One region of the Planococcus sp. 1R117A genome, then DNA from elsewhere that is predicted to be linked to it. Evidence: riboswitches for the same ligand, from Rfam matches in the RefSeq annotation. Region 1 holds a riboswitch; the other holds the start of a gene.
The links. Region 1 has a riboswitch for preQ1 ahead of queC (7-cyano-7-deazaguanine synthase QueC). Riboswitches for the same ligand answer to the same signal wherever they lie in the genome.
Positions count from the first base shown of each region.

Region 1 (8,039 bases):
ATGACGCTGGCTATCAGCTCTTTGACGGCTGTAATCGTTTCTTTTTTCCATCACATCTATGGCGCTGCTGAAATTATGAGCATTCTATATAGCGGATTTGTATCGGAAACGGGTGTTAATGATATTGATGCATTGCTGTCTCGTGGCGGCATGGAAAGCATGCTTTTTACAATTGGGTTGGTCTTGCTTGCGCTTAGCATGGGAGGATTATTGTTCACTCTTGGAATTGTTCAATGCCTGCTGGGGAAAGTGGAAAGCCTTTTGAGAAAAGTTTCTTCAGTCATCGCCGCATCTGCATTGACCGCAATTGGTATCAATATATTGATCGGTGAACAGTATTTATCGATTTTATTGACAGGCCAAGCTTTTCACAAACCGTATGAAAAACTCGGCTTAGCGGGTAAAAACTTAAGCCGGGTGATGGAAGATGCCGGAACAGTCGTCAATCCGCTTGTCCCTTGGAGCGTCTGTGGTATTTTTATCACTTCCATATTAGGGGTTTCTACTTTGGAATACTTGCCGTTCGCTTTCTTCTGCCTATTATCACCGATATTAACGGTTTTATATGGCTACACTGGAAAAACCTTAACTTTTCGGAAAGTGGAAACGCAATAAAATTTAATTTTTAACAAAAGTTGCTTGCAGATTAAATGCAGGCAGCTTTTTGTATTAGTCCATTTTAAGTAAAATTTTCGTGTCCTTACAAATTGTGCTAAGAAAAAAATACTATTTTAAGCTATAATAAAAAGATGAGAATAGAAAAAGGTGGAATTACAATGAACGGAATTTATAGTTTTTCCCAATACATACAGAAAAATATCGACGCGTTGCCCGTTGATATCGTCGATAATGTGATCCGCAGAATGGATCTCATAATTTCGGAAGCGGAGAGGGAACAAGCGATTTTAATGTACAATCAGCTCTTGAATTTTTTTGGAGATCTGTTGGTGAACGAAGATGAAGAGTCGGTTCCAGAGCCATTAATAGAATGGAGTAAAAAGAATGCCGCCATGCAAGTGTCAGCAGGAGGCAAAATCTCTGAAATCGTCATCCGCTATTCTCCTACGAGAGAAATTTTCAATGAACTATTTACTGATATCAGCATAGACTTGAATCTGACCGTTAAGGAATCGGCATTCATATTCAAACGGATTAATACGCTGCTGGATGTCAGTTTGAACGAAACCTTTTTTGCGTTTGAACGGCTTTCTGCCCAGTATCAGGAAGAAACCAAAAAAGAACTGACAAGATTGTCAGCTCCGATTGTTCCTATAAAAGATGACATCGTCGTGTTGCCGCTGATTGGTTTTATTGACGAGGAGCGGATCAAGCATATTATCGACAATGTTATTCCGAGATTAGCGGATATGAATGTAGGACATGTGATTTCGGATTTTTCGGGTCTGGTGACCATTAACGTTCAAGTCGCAGAAGCGATTCATCAGATTGGAAGCACACTTAGGTTGATGGGGATACATGTGGTTGCGGCTGGATTGCGGCCAGATTTGGCACAGACGATCATTAAGAGCGGCATAGACATGTCGACAATCGAGTCTTTTGCCACTGTAAAGCAAGCCTTGAAAAGCATCAGCTGAGAAGGAATAAAAAAGCGTGGAATCAATAATGATTCCACGCTTTTTCTTATATTTACACTCCGCGTTTATTGCCCCATACAAGTGCGTGGAGCTGCGGCAAGACTTTGGCGTCGTTCATAATCGCAGAACGGATCGACTGGCCAATCAGCCATTCATAGCGCTCTAAAAGAGTAGCCGTCAAATGTGCATCATCGGTTGTTGCTGTGTCACTGTTGCCTGTCTGCAAAAAGAACGGGACGCCTGGATAGCGCAAGTGGACATCTTCTGCATACTTAAAATCTTCTTCGTCGAAAATGACGACTTTCAAGCTGGCATTTGAGTCGTTCAACTTTTGTAAAAAGCCATCCAATTTCTCGAAATCGGTGACCATGCCAGAACTTGGCGGCTTTGGTGAAATTGTGATGTCGTCAATTTTCGGCATCCAGTCCTGCCAAATCGAGCCTTGTGTTTCCACTCCGACTTTCCAGCCGTTTTGGTGGCATAAGTCGACAAGTTCTCCTATTCCTTTATGAAGGGCCGGGTTGCCGCCAGAAATCGTTACATGCGAAAATGCTTCACCGCCGATACTCTTCAGCTCTTCAATAATGTCGACAGGCTGCTTAGAAACGCTGCGGCCTGTGCCGTCCCAAGTGAATTTGGAGTCGCACCAAGAACAGGAATAATCACATCCTGCTGTTCGGACAAACATTGTTTTTTGTCCAATGACCATTCCTTCTCCTTGGATCGTCGGACCGAAAACTTCCATTACCGGTATTTTCATAGCAAGTCCTCCTTGCGCGGGCGGTAAACGACATAGCTTGTCGGAGTCTCGCGCACGATGACTTGCAGGCAAGTTGGTTTATTGGCAGTAGCCTGGAGAATGTCCTGGATGGACTGCCAAATTTGCTGAGCCAAAAGTTCTGTTGTAGGAAACTTGTTTTCAAATTCAGGATGATTATTCAAAACCGAATGATCGTATTTTTTATGGATGGCTTTTTTTATGGATTTAAAGTCAATCAGGAAACCAATAGCATCCAGTTCATCTCCGCCGACCGTGACATTGACAAAGTAGGTGTGCCCATGCATTTCCTTGCATTGCCCGGCGTCTTCGCTCGGGATAAAATGCGCTGCCGAGAAATTCAAGTCTTTGTTCAGTTCGAAACGGAATTCATGCGGAACCGCTGGATAGAATTGCTGCATCATACAGGTTCACCTGCTGACTTCCGCGCTTTGTATACCGCAAGTCCTTCGTTGCGTAAGACGCATGCTGGGCACTCGCCGCAGCCTGTACTTGGAACTCCGTTATAGCACGTCAAGGTTTTGTCTTGCACAAAGTCGAGGGCGTCCAGTTCATCTGCAAGTTCCCACACTTCCGATTTATCAAGCCACATTAATGGCGTATGAATGATAAATTGTTTGTCCATCGCCAGATTCAATGTCACATTCAGCGATCGGATGAATGTGTCGCGACAATCCGGGTAACCGCTGAAATCGGTTTGGCTGACTCCGGTAACTAAATGCCGAGCACCGATGGCATCTGCATAAACAGCTGCAAAGGAGAAGAATAAGTGATTTCTGCCTGGCACGAAAGTTGATGGCAGTTCTCCTTCTTTTGCTGTCACTTCAATGTCATCACGGGTCAGCGCATTGGCTGATAGCTGGTTGATCAACGTCATGTCGAGCACTTTGAAAGAAACGCCGAGTTCTTCTGCAATTTTTCGGGCACATTCAATCTCAGCTGAGTGGCGCTGGCCGTAATCGAATGTCACCGTGGCGACTTCATTAAAATTTTTCAAAGCCCAGAATAGGCAAGTGGTACTGTCTTGGCCGCCGCTGAAAACGACAACCGCTTTTTCTTTTTTCAATTGAAACATCTCCTTAGTTTTTTAGAGAGGGAGTTTGCGAACCTCTTTTTTGACCACTGTTAATAATAACATAGAACGGCAAGAGCGATAGTAAGGAAAGCAAATTTGAATAGCGCCATTTTAAAAAGTTTCTGAAGGAAAAAACAGCCAATTGTCGAATGATAAAAAGAAGAATCAAGGAAAGGTTTGATTGGAAGTTGAAAATAGAATACGAAGATTTTTTCAGGAATATCCCTCTGCATAATTTTTCAGGCAAAACGATTATTGGAATTGATGGATTAAGCCGGTCAGGCAAAACCACTTTTGCCGGCAAATTAGAGAAGTATTTAAAAGGCGCCGGTATTTCTGTTCAGGTATTCCACACCGATGACTTTATTGTGGAACGCAAGCGGCGCTATGGCACAGGGTTGGAAGAATGGCAGGAGTATTATTTTTTGCAATGGGAAGCTGAACATCTGGCCGAGTTTTTCTTTGGCAAATTGAAAAGCGCTAATTTTCTGGAGCTGTGGTATTACGATACTAAAAAAGACAGCCATAGTTTAAAAACCATTGAACTTCCAGATGAAGGAGTCGTTTTGGTCGAAGGCGTATTTCTGCAGCGCAAAGAATGGAGGAACTTTTTTGATCAAGTGGTGTACGTGGAATGTTCGGCAGAAGACCGCTTTTTCAGGGAATCTCAAGACATGCGAAACAAAACCGATTTGTTAAAGCGGCGCTATTGGAAAGCGGAAGCCTATTATGAAGAAACGGTAAAGCCCGCACAACAGGCTGATTGGCTGTTTGAGAATGCCGTCAGTAAGATAGGAGATTTCAAATGACCAGCATGCTGAAAAACAAACGAATGATTTGGATTTTAGTGGCGGTGGCTGCAGTTGTGGTCGGAGTGCTTCTTGTTTTCTTGTCGCGTGACAGCAATGAAAAAGGCTCAACTGAAATGGGCGCGAGCGCGGACTATAAAATAGACCTTTCACTGGATGAACAGAACCGGTTTCAGATCAGCACAGAAATCGAAGTGTTAAATGAATCAGAAGAAGCTTTTGAAGACCTCGGTTTTTATCTTGTGCCCAATGCCATTAACTCAGAAGAACTTCCGAATTTTACGCAGGAAGCAGCAGAAATAACGGTCAATTCAGTCAAGCAGGGCGATAGAGAATTGGCTTATAACCTAGAGAATAATGAGCTGCTGATTGAGTTGGAAAATACTTTGGAACCGGGAAACAGTCAACACGTGGTGATTGATTATACATTGCTGATCCCTAAAGACGGCATGCGCTTGTCCCAAGTCGGTGATAATTACTTTCTAGCGCAATGGTATCCGATGCTGGCTCAATATGACAATGGATGGGATATCCAGGATTTTGATATGCTCGGAGAATCTTACCATACCGGCTTCGGCAATTTTGAAGTGAGCTATAGTTTGCCTAAAGAGTATTTCGTAGCCAGTTCGGCCATCGAAGGAAACATTGAGCCTAGTTCCTCGGGAACCGTAAAAGGAGAGCGCATCAAGGATTTCTATGTGGCATTTTTGAATACGGAAGAATGGCTGCATGAATCCGTACAAGCAAACGATACGGTATTGCGGTTGTTTATGCCGAATGACCAAGACTTTCTTGACGAAAATATAGTCAAGGCGAAAGCTGCTTATACTTTCTTCGAAGAAAATATCGGGGACAACCCGTTCCCGGAACTTGATATTATTGCGAATGACGGCTATATGGAATATCCGAATGTTATAGAGGTAGCCAAAACTCGGGATGCACTTGACGAAGTATTAGTCCACGAAATTGCCCATCAATGGTTTTATTATATTGTCGGCAATGACCCATATGAAGATGCTTGGGCAGATGAAAGCCTGACAGAATTTGCGGCATCGATTTTTTTAGCGGATTATTATAATGATGAACAGTACGGCTTTAGTTCAGCCCAAGACTCCGCTGCATACTACCCGACTGAAAATTATGTGAATTTACCGCTGGAAAAGTTCAATGAAGGGTCATATGTTTCCACTGTATACGGGGAAGCGCCGCTATTATTGCGGGATTTTTTCAATGAGAGAGGCGGCCAGGAAGAAGCGCTTGAATTTCTTTCCGCGTATTATCAGGAATATCAATTCAAGAATGTCAATACGCCTGAATTCAAAGAATTTTTTATAGACTATTATGGGGAAGAGCAGAGAAAATTTTTGGACAGCTGGCTGAAATAAATTAGCAGGAACATGTAATTTTCAACGGGCACTTTCGTCTAATTGAAAAAGAAGGTGTAAATGATGGGTAAGTTGAAAAAAATTTTACTGATCGGATTAGCATTATTGGCTGCCGGCTGCCAAAGCTCTGCTGAAGAGCCAGGAAATCCCGATGCAAATGGCGATGATTCATATGGAAGAGATCGAATTTTTAACCGGCATGGAGAAATTGAAAACTTGGACAGGTTTGAGAGGTTCTTGTCATACGTTAATCAAGGGCAAGAAGATGCCATCCGCATCGTCAATTACACCATTGAAGGCGACCCGATATACCAAGATCTTAGCTTTAATGGGGAAATGATTGAATATGTATACGATTCCAGCAAAGACAAATATGGCTCTGGAGAAGTCATGGAACTGAATTGTACTTCAATAGAAAAAGAAGAACAGGTAGACTTTACTGATTATGTATTGGCTGAATGCGATTCAGATATGAATCCGTTAATATTAAGCATCGGAAAATAAATTAGGCTCAACAGTGCCTCTATATTGGAAGCACTGTTTTATTTTGCATTTCAGCACCGTCTATATTTGCTATTAAAATATAGGAAAGAACAAGTTTATTAGGCTTAGGTAAAAGGTTTCAACTAATTGGCTGCCAGTCTATTCTCTAAATAAAGGCGACTTGCGTCTTGGTGAAATTTATATCAGTTCTTCCATCATTTCGTGTCAGGTTTTGGCGTAATTGCAACTTATCACGGGAATAGTATAGGGAAGACTTTTCTAAACAAGCTGCTGATGATATATAGAGAAATTGATTGAAATGAATATGGCGTTTATTATAGATGGACTTTCAATCCTGTACCCCTTAAGCGATGAAAAATAACGGAGGCCCGAAATGAAAAAAATAATGAAATACTTTATATTATTTTTAATTTTGATTGCCATGTCATTCGGGAGTTATTTGCTGATTTTCAATCAAGGACTGCTCGGCGGGCTGATGGTAGCCGCGGTGTTTTTTCTTATATGCATGGTCTTGTTTATTATGAGTGTATACGGAATTTTGACGCAAAGACTGGAATTTATGAGTCTCCGCAGCACAGGCGAATACACTGTTCTGATGATTTTTGCCCTTTCATTGTCTATCGTCGTCGGATTAATCACATTTGCTAATTCATACGTTGAATATACGGTGAAAGATAACGACTTAGCATATGAAGAAAAAACACGGCTTTTTACCAGCACAATTTTTCAAGTGCCATCTCAAAAAGAATTAAGTAAGACCGAAAAAAATGGAGTTACTTATTTTTATTCACAGGAAAGTGAACAGCATGTTGAAAAAATCGATGAGCTGCTGCAGGAAAAAGAAGATTTATTCGATTCCTATTTCGCTATTGAGAACGATGAAGGATTGACCATTGAATTCCATGAAAACTACAACTCACTGGAAGCCAATTCAGGCATGGAGGGAATAGCGGGCTATTACAGCACATACAACCGGACCATCCATTTAGTTCCAGAAGATGTCATGTGGGAAGTCATTCTTTTGCATGAATATACCCATTATCAAAGTCATTTGTTTTCCGAAGAAAATCACTTGTCTATTAACCGGATACCGGTATGGTTTGAAGAAGGCCTGGCAGACTTTTTAGCGGAAGACAGCAGTTACTGGTATGAGCTTGAAAATGTAAAAGTCATTGATTTTCATAATTTGGATTCAGCTATGGAGTTTGAAAGAGCGGCTTCGAGAAATTTTAATCCGTATGCCCAGAGCTATTTAGCCATTCAATCATTAGTTGGAGATCATGGCACGGATTTCATCCCGGAGATGTTAGAATCTAAGACAACAAATGAATTTTATGAAAATCTTCAAGAGTTGACCGGCATGGAGATAGAGGAATTTCAAAATACTTTCTTGAAAGGCTTGGAAAAAGAACAGCAAGCTAGAAATGCTAAGTTCGAACGGGCCTATATTGCACTTGAGACGAAGCGATAGGCGAAAGCTGAAGGAATTTTAAACGAACTCATGGAAAGCTACGATATTTATGATGTCGATGAAGCCCATTGGATTAGAACGGATTTGTACTTAGAACAAGGCTTTTATAGAAAAGCCATTGTTTCTCTTGAAAAGAAAATCAAGAATGATAATGAGGAGTTTAAAATAGATGACTTATTGTTATTAGCAGAAATCCAATTGCTGGCCAACCCGCAAAAGTCTTTGGTACATGCGAAGGAAGCGCAGGTGCTCAATGATTCACAAGGGGATTATTATGATCCCGCAGAACTTGAACTTTTAATAGAGGCTTATCAAAAAATCAATGACTCCAATCCTGTGGGAGGCTATAAACTGCTTATGGACCAAGAATTGGTGTGGAATCCTTTGGTAGTAGAAGAGTTGAATAATAGGTTAAAAAAACA
Region 1 is NZ_JBPRLO010000002.1:754,392-762,430, reverse strand. It holds gene nhaC (Na+/H+ antiporter NhaC) at 1-615, shown strand, start outside; gene ACSFXN_RS09195 (STAS domain-containing protein) at 777-1,595, shown strand; gene queE (7-carboxy-7-deazaguanine synthase QueE) at 1,648-2,355, opposite strand; gene queD (6-carboxytetrahydropterin synthase QueD) at 2,352-2,777, opposite strand; gene queC (7-cyano-7-deazaguanine synthase QueC) at 2,774-3,439, opposite strand; PreQ1 riboswitch class I at 3,447-3,490, opposite strand; gene ACSFXN_RS09175 (kinase) at 3,637-4,257, shown strand; gene ACSFXN_RS09170 (M1 family metallopeptidase) at 4,254-5,642, shown strand; gene ACSFXN_RS09165 (DUF4362 domain-containing protein) at 5,706-6,146, shown strand; gene ACSFXN_RS09160 (hypothetical protein) at 6,520-7,617, shown strand; gene ACSFXN_RS09155 (hypothetical protein) at 7,648-8,039, shown strand, end outside.

Region 2 (8,039 bases), on a different contig from region 1:
TGTTTATCAAGAAATCTTTTTCGGATATGCGGAGGCGGCAGCATACAGCTATTGAGTTTCCCGAATACCTTGTAGCGATTTTTTGCGACCACATCATAAGCGCCATCGCGCAATGGACGAGGAAATGATTTTAGATAAAACGCCAGTTTCCATAACCCAGTCAAGTGGCGGGAAATCATCAATGCCCCTTCGGATTTAACATAGGCTTTGCCGTCTTGTATCAATACCAGGCTGTCTACGTCCTCCGGCACTTGATGCTTTCGTCTAAGCTCCCGTCCAATATCGCTTTGCAGTGAAGCAAATTGATAATATCCTGCAGGATCATGGTTTATGATGAACTGGACACTGCTATCACAGAAATTACAATCGCCGTCAAATAATACAACCGCATGTTCCATCTGAATCCTCCTTCACTTTAAAAAGTACTAGTTATTCCATATCCTCTTTTTCTTCAGCATAAACACTTTCATTCTGAAAGCGTTCCTTGATGAAAAAACAGCTTCCAGCCACTTCCCCGATTTTTCCAAATGGAACTGCGAATGGATGCTTTTCCGCTTGTTTGATTTTGGATGCGGTACGTTGCCAGTACAGCTTCTGGTCCCAGAATATGTAAAGCAAATTCTGAAATCTCCAACCAGTCCGGGGTTAACGAATGATCTGTGTCATAATCCCTCCGCCTCCAGACTTTCCCTGAACTCCCAAACTCAAAAAATTCCTCATCGAGCACTTCTCCAAGTTTTTGTTTTGAAACCCGGACATCCGGTTGAAGGTGGCTGCATTCCAATTCAAAAATTTCCTTCTCTAATCCCTCCAATACCTTCTCTCCCTATCTGTTATTTCTTTTACTGTAGGCATCTGCCAATCCAAGGTCCATCGTATTTTAGCCAAAGAAAACCCCATGCTTGGAAAAGCATAGGGTTGAGGATCAACCTTTTTCTTCGTAGAAATCTTCCATATCTTCATCTTTGCCAGGCTGGTCCTGTGGACTGTCCGAAGAACCAAAATCTTCGACTTCCTGAAATGTATCTGTGTAATCCCGAAGCCTGCTGTCTTCTTTTTCCACTGGCTGGCTCGTGGATCCTCGTAACACGTCTTCTTCAGGAGGGCGTGACGTCATATCAGTGTCTTGCTGAGCATGGTCAACACAAGTTAACGCAGTCGGCAATACTTCTAAACGCTCGTACGGGATTTCTTTGCCGCACACTGTGCATTTGCCGTAAGTCCCGTTCTCAATTGCCTCAAGAGCAGCATTGGCATCATTTAATTCATCTTCTTTAAATTGGTTTAGCGCGAGACCGCGTTCCTGATCAAATAAGTCTGTTGCATTATCAGCTGGGTGATTATCATAATTAGACAGTTCAGTTGTATCAAACTCTTCCGTATGCTCAATACGTCCTTCAAGAGAATTCTTTTGTTCAATCAATTGGTCTTTCAATTGCTTCAATTGTTCCTCTGTCATCCGGGTTCCTCCTTAAAAACTTGCTTGTTCTGTATATTTCCTTTTTCAGAGAAATCAAACCTGATGAAATGCAGCGCACTTGTATCGCATTAATAATCGTCAAAACGATCAAGCAAGCTGAGCAAATAATTCTCTAATCGATGCTTCATCAAGTCGTCTGTTAAACCGGGCATCCCAAAAAGGTTGATATGTAAAAGACGTAAAGGTAAATAGCTGCAGCTGCCGAGGCGTCATAAGCGACATAAAAAGCTGCTTACCGTGCTTATGTCCTTCATCATCCATCGTCTGTATGGCTTTTTCTCCAATCAAGCTTTTTTTGTATCCTTTTTGGAACGGCTCTTCTCCGCCGAAACTTTGTTTCATCATAAAACACACAAGCCACTTCTTCTCCAACCACGCAATTCGTTGTCTGGCCAAGCAATCGTGTTTGGAAAATGTCCGAATTCAGTTCTCTTGCACGATTCCGGATGAATCGATAACTTTCTGTCATCAATACTAATGTGTTGTCCATGCTTTTATCACGAAGAATTGGTTTCTCCTCTTTCATGAGTAACAACGCCTCCTTTGATTGCGGCACTTTTTTGGAAAAAGAAGAGAATTGACAGTGAACGGAAAGTCTTTTACTATAAGTGAGGTTAGTAAAAAATAAATAACCCGGTGACGGGAGAGGTTCATAGCATTATACCCTCTATAAAAAACTATGGATTGACGAAATTTAGCCGAATCCACATGCGATTCGGCTTTTTCTTTTCCTGTTTTTTATACGTCCTCTCTTAAGCCGCATACTTGAAGGAGGCCTTTACCTATGGCAGGAAGAAACGAAGACACATTAGACCATTTGTCGCTGCTCGGCAATCAAAATACGAAGTATAACTTTGAATATGACCCGGACATTTTAGAAGCAATCGATAATTTGCATACACGCGATTATTTTGTAAAATTCAATTGCCCGGAATTTACTTCACTTTGCCCACAGACAGGACAGCCTGATTTCGCGACGATTTATCTCAGCTTTATCCCGGACAAAAAATTGGTGGAAAGCAAATCTCTGAAATTGTATTTATTCAGTTTCCGTAACCACGGCGATTTCCATGAAGACGTCGTCAACATCATCATGAACGATTTAATCAAATTGCTCGAACCCCGTTATATCGAAGTATGGGGCAAATTCACACCGCGCGGCGGCTTGTCGATCGACCCTTACACAAACTATGGAAAACCCGGCACAAAATACGAAGAAATGGCTTCGTACCGCATGATGAACCATGACATGAATCCGGAAACCATTACCAACCGCTAATCGTAAAGAATACCTCCAGCAATATTTGTTGGAAGAGAAATAAAAAACTGTAGATAAACTCATTTTACTGAGTCTATCTACAGTTTTTTGATGTGGAGAAAAATATTCTCCGTAAAAGTTCAATTGCTTAATAAAATTTCATTTAAACAACTTTAATTGTTCCGCTTGTGCTGATGATTTCATCGCATTGGCCGTTCTCGACAGAACCAGATCTGCTGCAATCGGCAAATGATCCGATACAGCGGTTTCAATTACGGTTGCCTTTGCAGGCTCCAGATTTTGATCCGTAAAAATATAGTCAATCCGTGTCACCGGCTTTAACTTCACTCCATCTGCCTCATGTGTATAAGGTGCCGGGTACGTATAAGAGTTGTCTTTATCCATTTTCAAGAAAACATCGTCGTAATGGTTTTCCAATCTCTTGATTTGCAGGTGATCCGGTGCCGCATTAAAATCTCCTGTAATGATTTTTGGAAAACGGCTTTTTTCTGTAATCTCCAAAATTTCATCAATGCTTACTTTGAGTTCTTCTTCTTTCAACGATAAATGTGTGTTAAAGAAGCTAAGATATGTCCCTTTTACTTCGAGAACAACTTCCAGCATTCCCCGCTGTTCACTGTTGGCAATCGGAGAGACCACTTTCGTCAGGAGGTGATTTTCAACATACTTGATCGGATGCTTGCTTAAAACCGCGTTGCCGTACTGGCGCCTTGGCCTTTCAGGTTCATTTGGCTCTAAATCTAAGTTGGCTCCGAAAGCGCCGTACATGCCAAGGCGGCTGCTGAGCCAGTCTACTTGATCGATAAATTCACTGCGTTCAGTAAAATGCCGATCGAGTTCCTGCAATCCGATAATTTCTGCTTCTGATTGTTCAATGACACTTGCTGTCTTTTCCAAATCGACGACATTATTCATACCTAATCCGTGAGCAATGTTGAATGACATCACTTTTATGGGCACGGTGGGGGGGAGTTTTTCTCTCTCCATAAAAAACATCTCCTTTTAAGATGAAACGAGTCCTTGGCAAGGGTTATTGGATGCATTGATTGTAGCAAAATAATACAAAAAATGCTGTTATTTATGTGCTTATTTCAAATAAAAATTTAAGATATTCAAAAGCTGAAGATATCAGGTAACTTTTTTTAATAGAAAATCGGAAACGCACTTAAACTTTCTGAAGGACTGTTTGTGCTGCTTCTTGTGCATGAGTTTTCGCTGTAGAAACAATGAAGTCAGCAACAATTGGCAAATGGTCTGATGTATCGGTTTCCATTACTGCTACCTGCACCGGATCCAGTTCAGGGTCTGCAAAGACATAATCGATGCGTGTAACCGGTTTGAAGTTTTCACCTGTTTCCGCGTTTCGGTAAGGAGAAGGATACGTATAAGCGTCTCCTCTTTTCATTTTTAAAAAGGTGTCCGCAAAATGCCTATTCAGCCTTCTGATTTGTCCATCATTAGGAGGAGCATTAAAGTCACCCATCACAATACGGGGGAAATGACGTTTTTCAGTGATGCCGATCAATTCGCCAATGCTGATTTTCAATTCTTCCTCTTTTAAAGAAAGATGCGTGTTGTAAACTGTGATTAAATTTCCTTTTACTTCTATCACTGCTTCCAAAACACCACGCTGTTCATTCTTTCCGAAATCTGTCAGCACTCGGGTCAATTGATGATTTTCCGCATACTTAATCGGGTATTTGCTTAAAATCGCGTTGCCGTATTGGCGTCTCGGCTCACCCGCTGCAATCGGCTCAAAATCCAGATTTGCTCCAAATGCCACTTGCATCCCAAGCCGTTCACTTAACCACCGTGCCTGGTCAACAAAAGCACTGCGGGAAGAAAAATAGCAGTCGACTTCCTGCAATGCAATAATATTGGCGCAAGAGTCCTCAATAATACCAGCCGTTTTTTCCAAATCCACTATTCCATTCATTCCCAAACCATGAGCGATGTTAAATGACATGACTTTGACAGAAATAACTGGTTCTTTTCCTTTTTCAAGCATGCAACCCTCTCCTTTTTGAATGAAGCAATTTACCGTTCACTATCTTTGTCACCTTGATTATAGCAAAGCAAACAGCAAAATTTTATTGTTAATATGTAAATTTCTGTTAAGTGTTTGTAAAGGGGTTGAAATGCCGTTAATAAAATTTTTTACATTAAAAGGCGGATTCAGCCAAATGGCCGGACCCGCCTTTCATAGAACCGCTTATAAATTGGCTCCAGTATAAATTAAAATTGCATCCCGCAAGAATTCAGCGGCTTTCGGATGCACTTTGTTGTAATAAGCCGCAAAGCGCTCGTCGTCTACGTACATTTGAGCTAGTCCTGCATGTGCTTCTTTGCTGTACGACGGCCAGGTGAAAGTCAGCCACTGCTTGTGCAAACCTGCTGTTTTTTGGGCAACTTCACTTGCCGGGTCTCCGGTTTTGCAAGCTTCAGCAAGCGATTCCATCAGCTCCTTTTCCAAACGCATGAATTCTTCGTACTGCGATTCGCTCATATTCAGCATTTTGGCATTGGAACGGTCGACTACATCATCACCGTATTTCGCACGGACTTCTTTACCGTATTGCTTTTCATTGTCATCAACTAATTTCTGCTTAAAACCTTGGAACTTTTCCTTGTCAGCCATGTGACTCTTCCCTTCTGCTGCGGAAATGGTTTTTTCCACATTATTGATCAGGAGGTCCAGCTGTCGGCGTTTTTGCAGGAGCAGCTGCCAGTGTTTTCTCAAAGCCCCCGGTCCGTCAAATGCCGGGTCGTTGACAATTTTTTTGATGCTTTCCAAATCGAGTCCGAGTTCCCGGTAAAAGAGGATTTGCTGCAGTTTATCCACTTCGTTCCGGCCATAAATGCGGTACCCTGCAGAATTTTTTCTTGCCGGCTTCAGAATTCCTATTTCATCGTAATACCGCAATGTTCTCGTACTGACTCCCGCTAAACTTCCCAGTTTTTGAACAGTGTATTCCATGCGCTCACCTCCTGATACCTTCACTCTATACCTTGACGCAACGTTAAGGTCAAGCTGAAAGTTCAAGTTAATTGCTGCTCTGCAAATTCGCTGTAAAGTTCGTGGGAACGGCTTAATTCAAGGTGTGTTCCTATACCTGTAACTTGGCCTTTTTCAATAAAGACAATTTTATCAGCATCAACAATCGTCGATAACCGATGCGCAATAACCAGTGTAGTGCGTCCTACCATTAAGCGGCTTAAGGCCTGCTGGACAATTCCCTCTGACTGGCTGTCGAGGCTGGCTGTTGCTTCATCCATCATGAGAATTTTCGGATTGCGGAGAAACGCCCGGGCAATGGCAATCCGCTGGCGTTGTCCCCCGGATAATTTCACGCCGCGTTCCCCAACTTCTGTGTCTAGCCCTTCCGGAAAGTCCTTAATAAATTCTTCAGCATAAGCCATACGGGCGACATGCCACAATTCCTCATCCGAGATACTGTCTGCATCCGGCAAGCCGTAACTTAAGTTCGCACGGATTGTACCACCCATCATGGCACTTTCCTGGGACACATAGCCGATTTGGCTTCGCCAGGAAATCATTGACAACTCGTTGATTGGAATGCCGCCAATTGTGATGGTCCCTGCAATCGGCTCATAAAATCGCTCAATCAAGCCAAACACGGTTGTTTTCCCACCACCGCTTGGCCCTGCAAAAGCAATCATTTCACCTGGCTGTGCTTCGAAAGAAATTCCACGAAGAACCGGATTTCCTTTTTCATAAGCAAAATCCACGCTTTCAACACGTAAAGGTTTGCTGGCGATATCGATTTCCATACCTTCCTGGCCTTCTTCAAGCGGCAGCTCCAATATCTCAATGATGCGTTCTGTTGCACCTTTTGCTTTTTGGAGTTCAGTAAAAAACAACGCAAACGTAGTCATCGGCATGATGATTTGAAATAGGTATAAAAGGAATGCTACCAGAGAACCCGTCGACATCGTCCCTTCTGCTACACGAATGCCGCCGTATCCAATAATCATGACAATGACTGCCATTACGACTGTATACATTAATGGGGCAATCAATGCATAGATTTTCGCTTCCCTCAAACCGATTTTAAACAGCTTTTGAATGCCGCCCAAGCCTCGGTCTTCTTCTATCGCTTCGGCGGTTGAAGATTTCATCAAGCGGATTTCGCTTAATGTTTGCTGGACATGCCCAGTAAACGCTGCTGTCTCATCCTGCAGATTTCGGGAAATTTTGGCCATTCGGCGACCCAAGGGAATCATGATGGCAATTGTAATTGGCACGGATAAAAGCATGATCACTGTCATTTTCCAGTCCAATACCAATAAGATAATGACGGCTCCGATAATGGAAATAATGCCGGTGATAAACTGGGGAAAATGATCTGTGATCAAGTTGCGGACAATTCCCGTGTCATTGACGACCCGGCTGACTGTTTCCCCACTCGTTTGCTGGTCGAAATATGGGACACGCAGGCGTATTAAATGAATCCACATCCGGTCCCGCAGCCCGGCTACTATTTTTTGCCCTACCATGCTCAGTAAGTAAATCGATACTCCATTGACAACCGCTTGTAAGATAAATGCAGCGGCTAGACCGCCGATGAGCCACGGACTTATTAAATCCACTGAAAAACCATCTACTAAATCCTTTGTTAAAAGCGGCACTGCCAACCCTACTAAAGTTGTAATAACGCTTGATGCCAAACCGGTAACCAGCGCCCATTTTGGTATCTTCAACGACAGAATAAGTGAAACAAATGCTTTCAATCCCATTGTTGTTTGTTGTTTTTCCATAATTGAAAGCTCCATTCGAAAAAAATTAAATTCCCGCTTTCTTTAATGCTTAACTAAACTTCGCGTAAATGCATGTATCGGTCAGGTTTTTGCCATCTACTGATAACTCGTCGTTGTGGAGGACGCCTTCCAGCACAAAACCGAGATTTTCAGGAATTGTCCGGCTTTTGACATTTTCTGCGTCGCATCTGATTTCCAGGCGCTTGCAGCCAAAATCATCCAGTGCCAGTTCAGACAGAGCAGATACCGCTTCTGCCATGTAGCCAAAACCGCTCCACCTTGTCTCAATCCAATAACCGATTTCCATTTTTGGAATGTTCCATTCAATCGCATGAAAACCAGTGGAACCGATAAATTCCCCAGTTTCTTTGTTAAAAATGACATAACGCAGGACTTCCCGTTTCAAGAAATTAATATGAGCTTCCAGCACATCGATTTCAGTCTCTTCTATAGAAGGCACTTGCTGTGCAAACGGCAGCCAAGGCTTCAATTCTTTGATGG
Region 2 is NZ_JBPRLO010000004.1:50,066-58,104, reverse strand. It holds gene ACSFXN_RS13020 (thiol-disulfide oxidoreductase DCC family protein) at 1-398, opposite strand, end outside; gene ACSFXN_RS13015 (DUF4440 domain-containing protein) at 467-814, opposite strand; gene ACSFXN_RS13010 (TraR/DksA C4-type zinc finger protein) at 926-1,459, opposite strand; gene ACSFXN_RS13005 (hypothetical protein) at 1,734-2,006, opposite strand; PreQ1 riboswitch class I at 2,120-2,167, shown strand; gene queF (preQ(1) synthase) at 2,265-2,759, shown strand; gene ACSFXN_RS12995 (endonuclease/exonuclease/phosphatase family protein) at 2,898-3,746, opposite strand; gene ACSFXN_RS12990 (endonuclease/exonuclease/phosphatase family protein) at 3,925-4,767, opposite strand; gene ACSFXN_RS12985 (MerR family transcriptional regulator) at 4,972-5,736, opposite strand; gene ACSFXN_RS12980 (ABC transporter ATP-binding protein) at 5,799-7,538, opposite strand; gene ACSFXN_RS12975 (GNAT family N-acetyltransferase) at 7,588-8,039, opposite strand, start outside.
Region 2: it holds a riboswitch for preQ1, as region 1 does, so the genes downstream of both, queF (preQ(1) synthase) here and queC (7-cyano-7-deazaguanine synthase QueC) in region 1, are expected to answer to the same signal.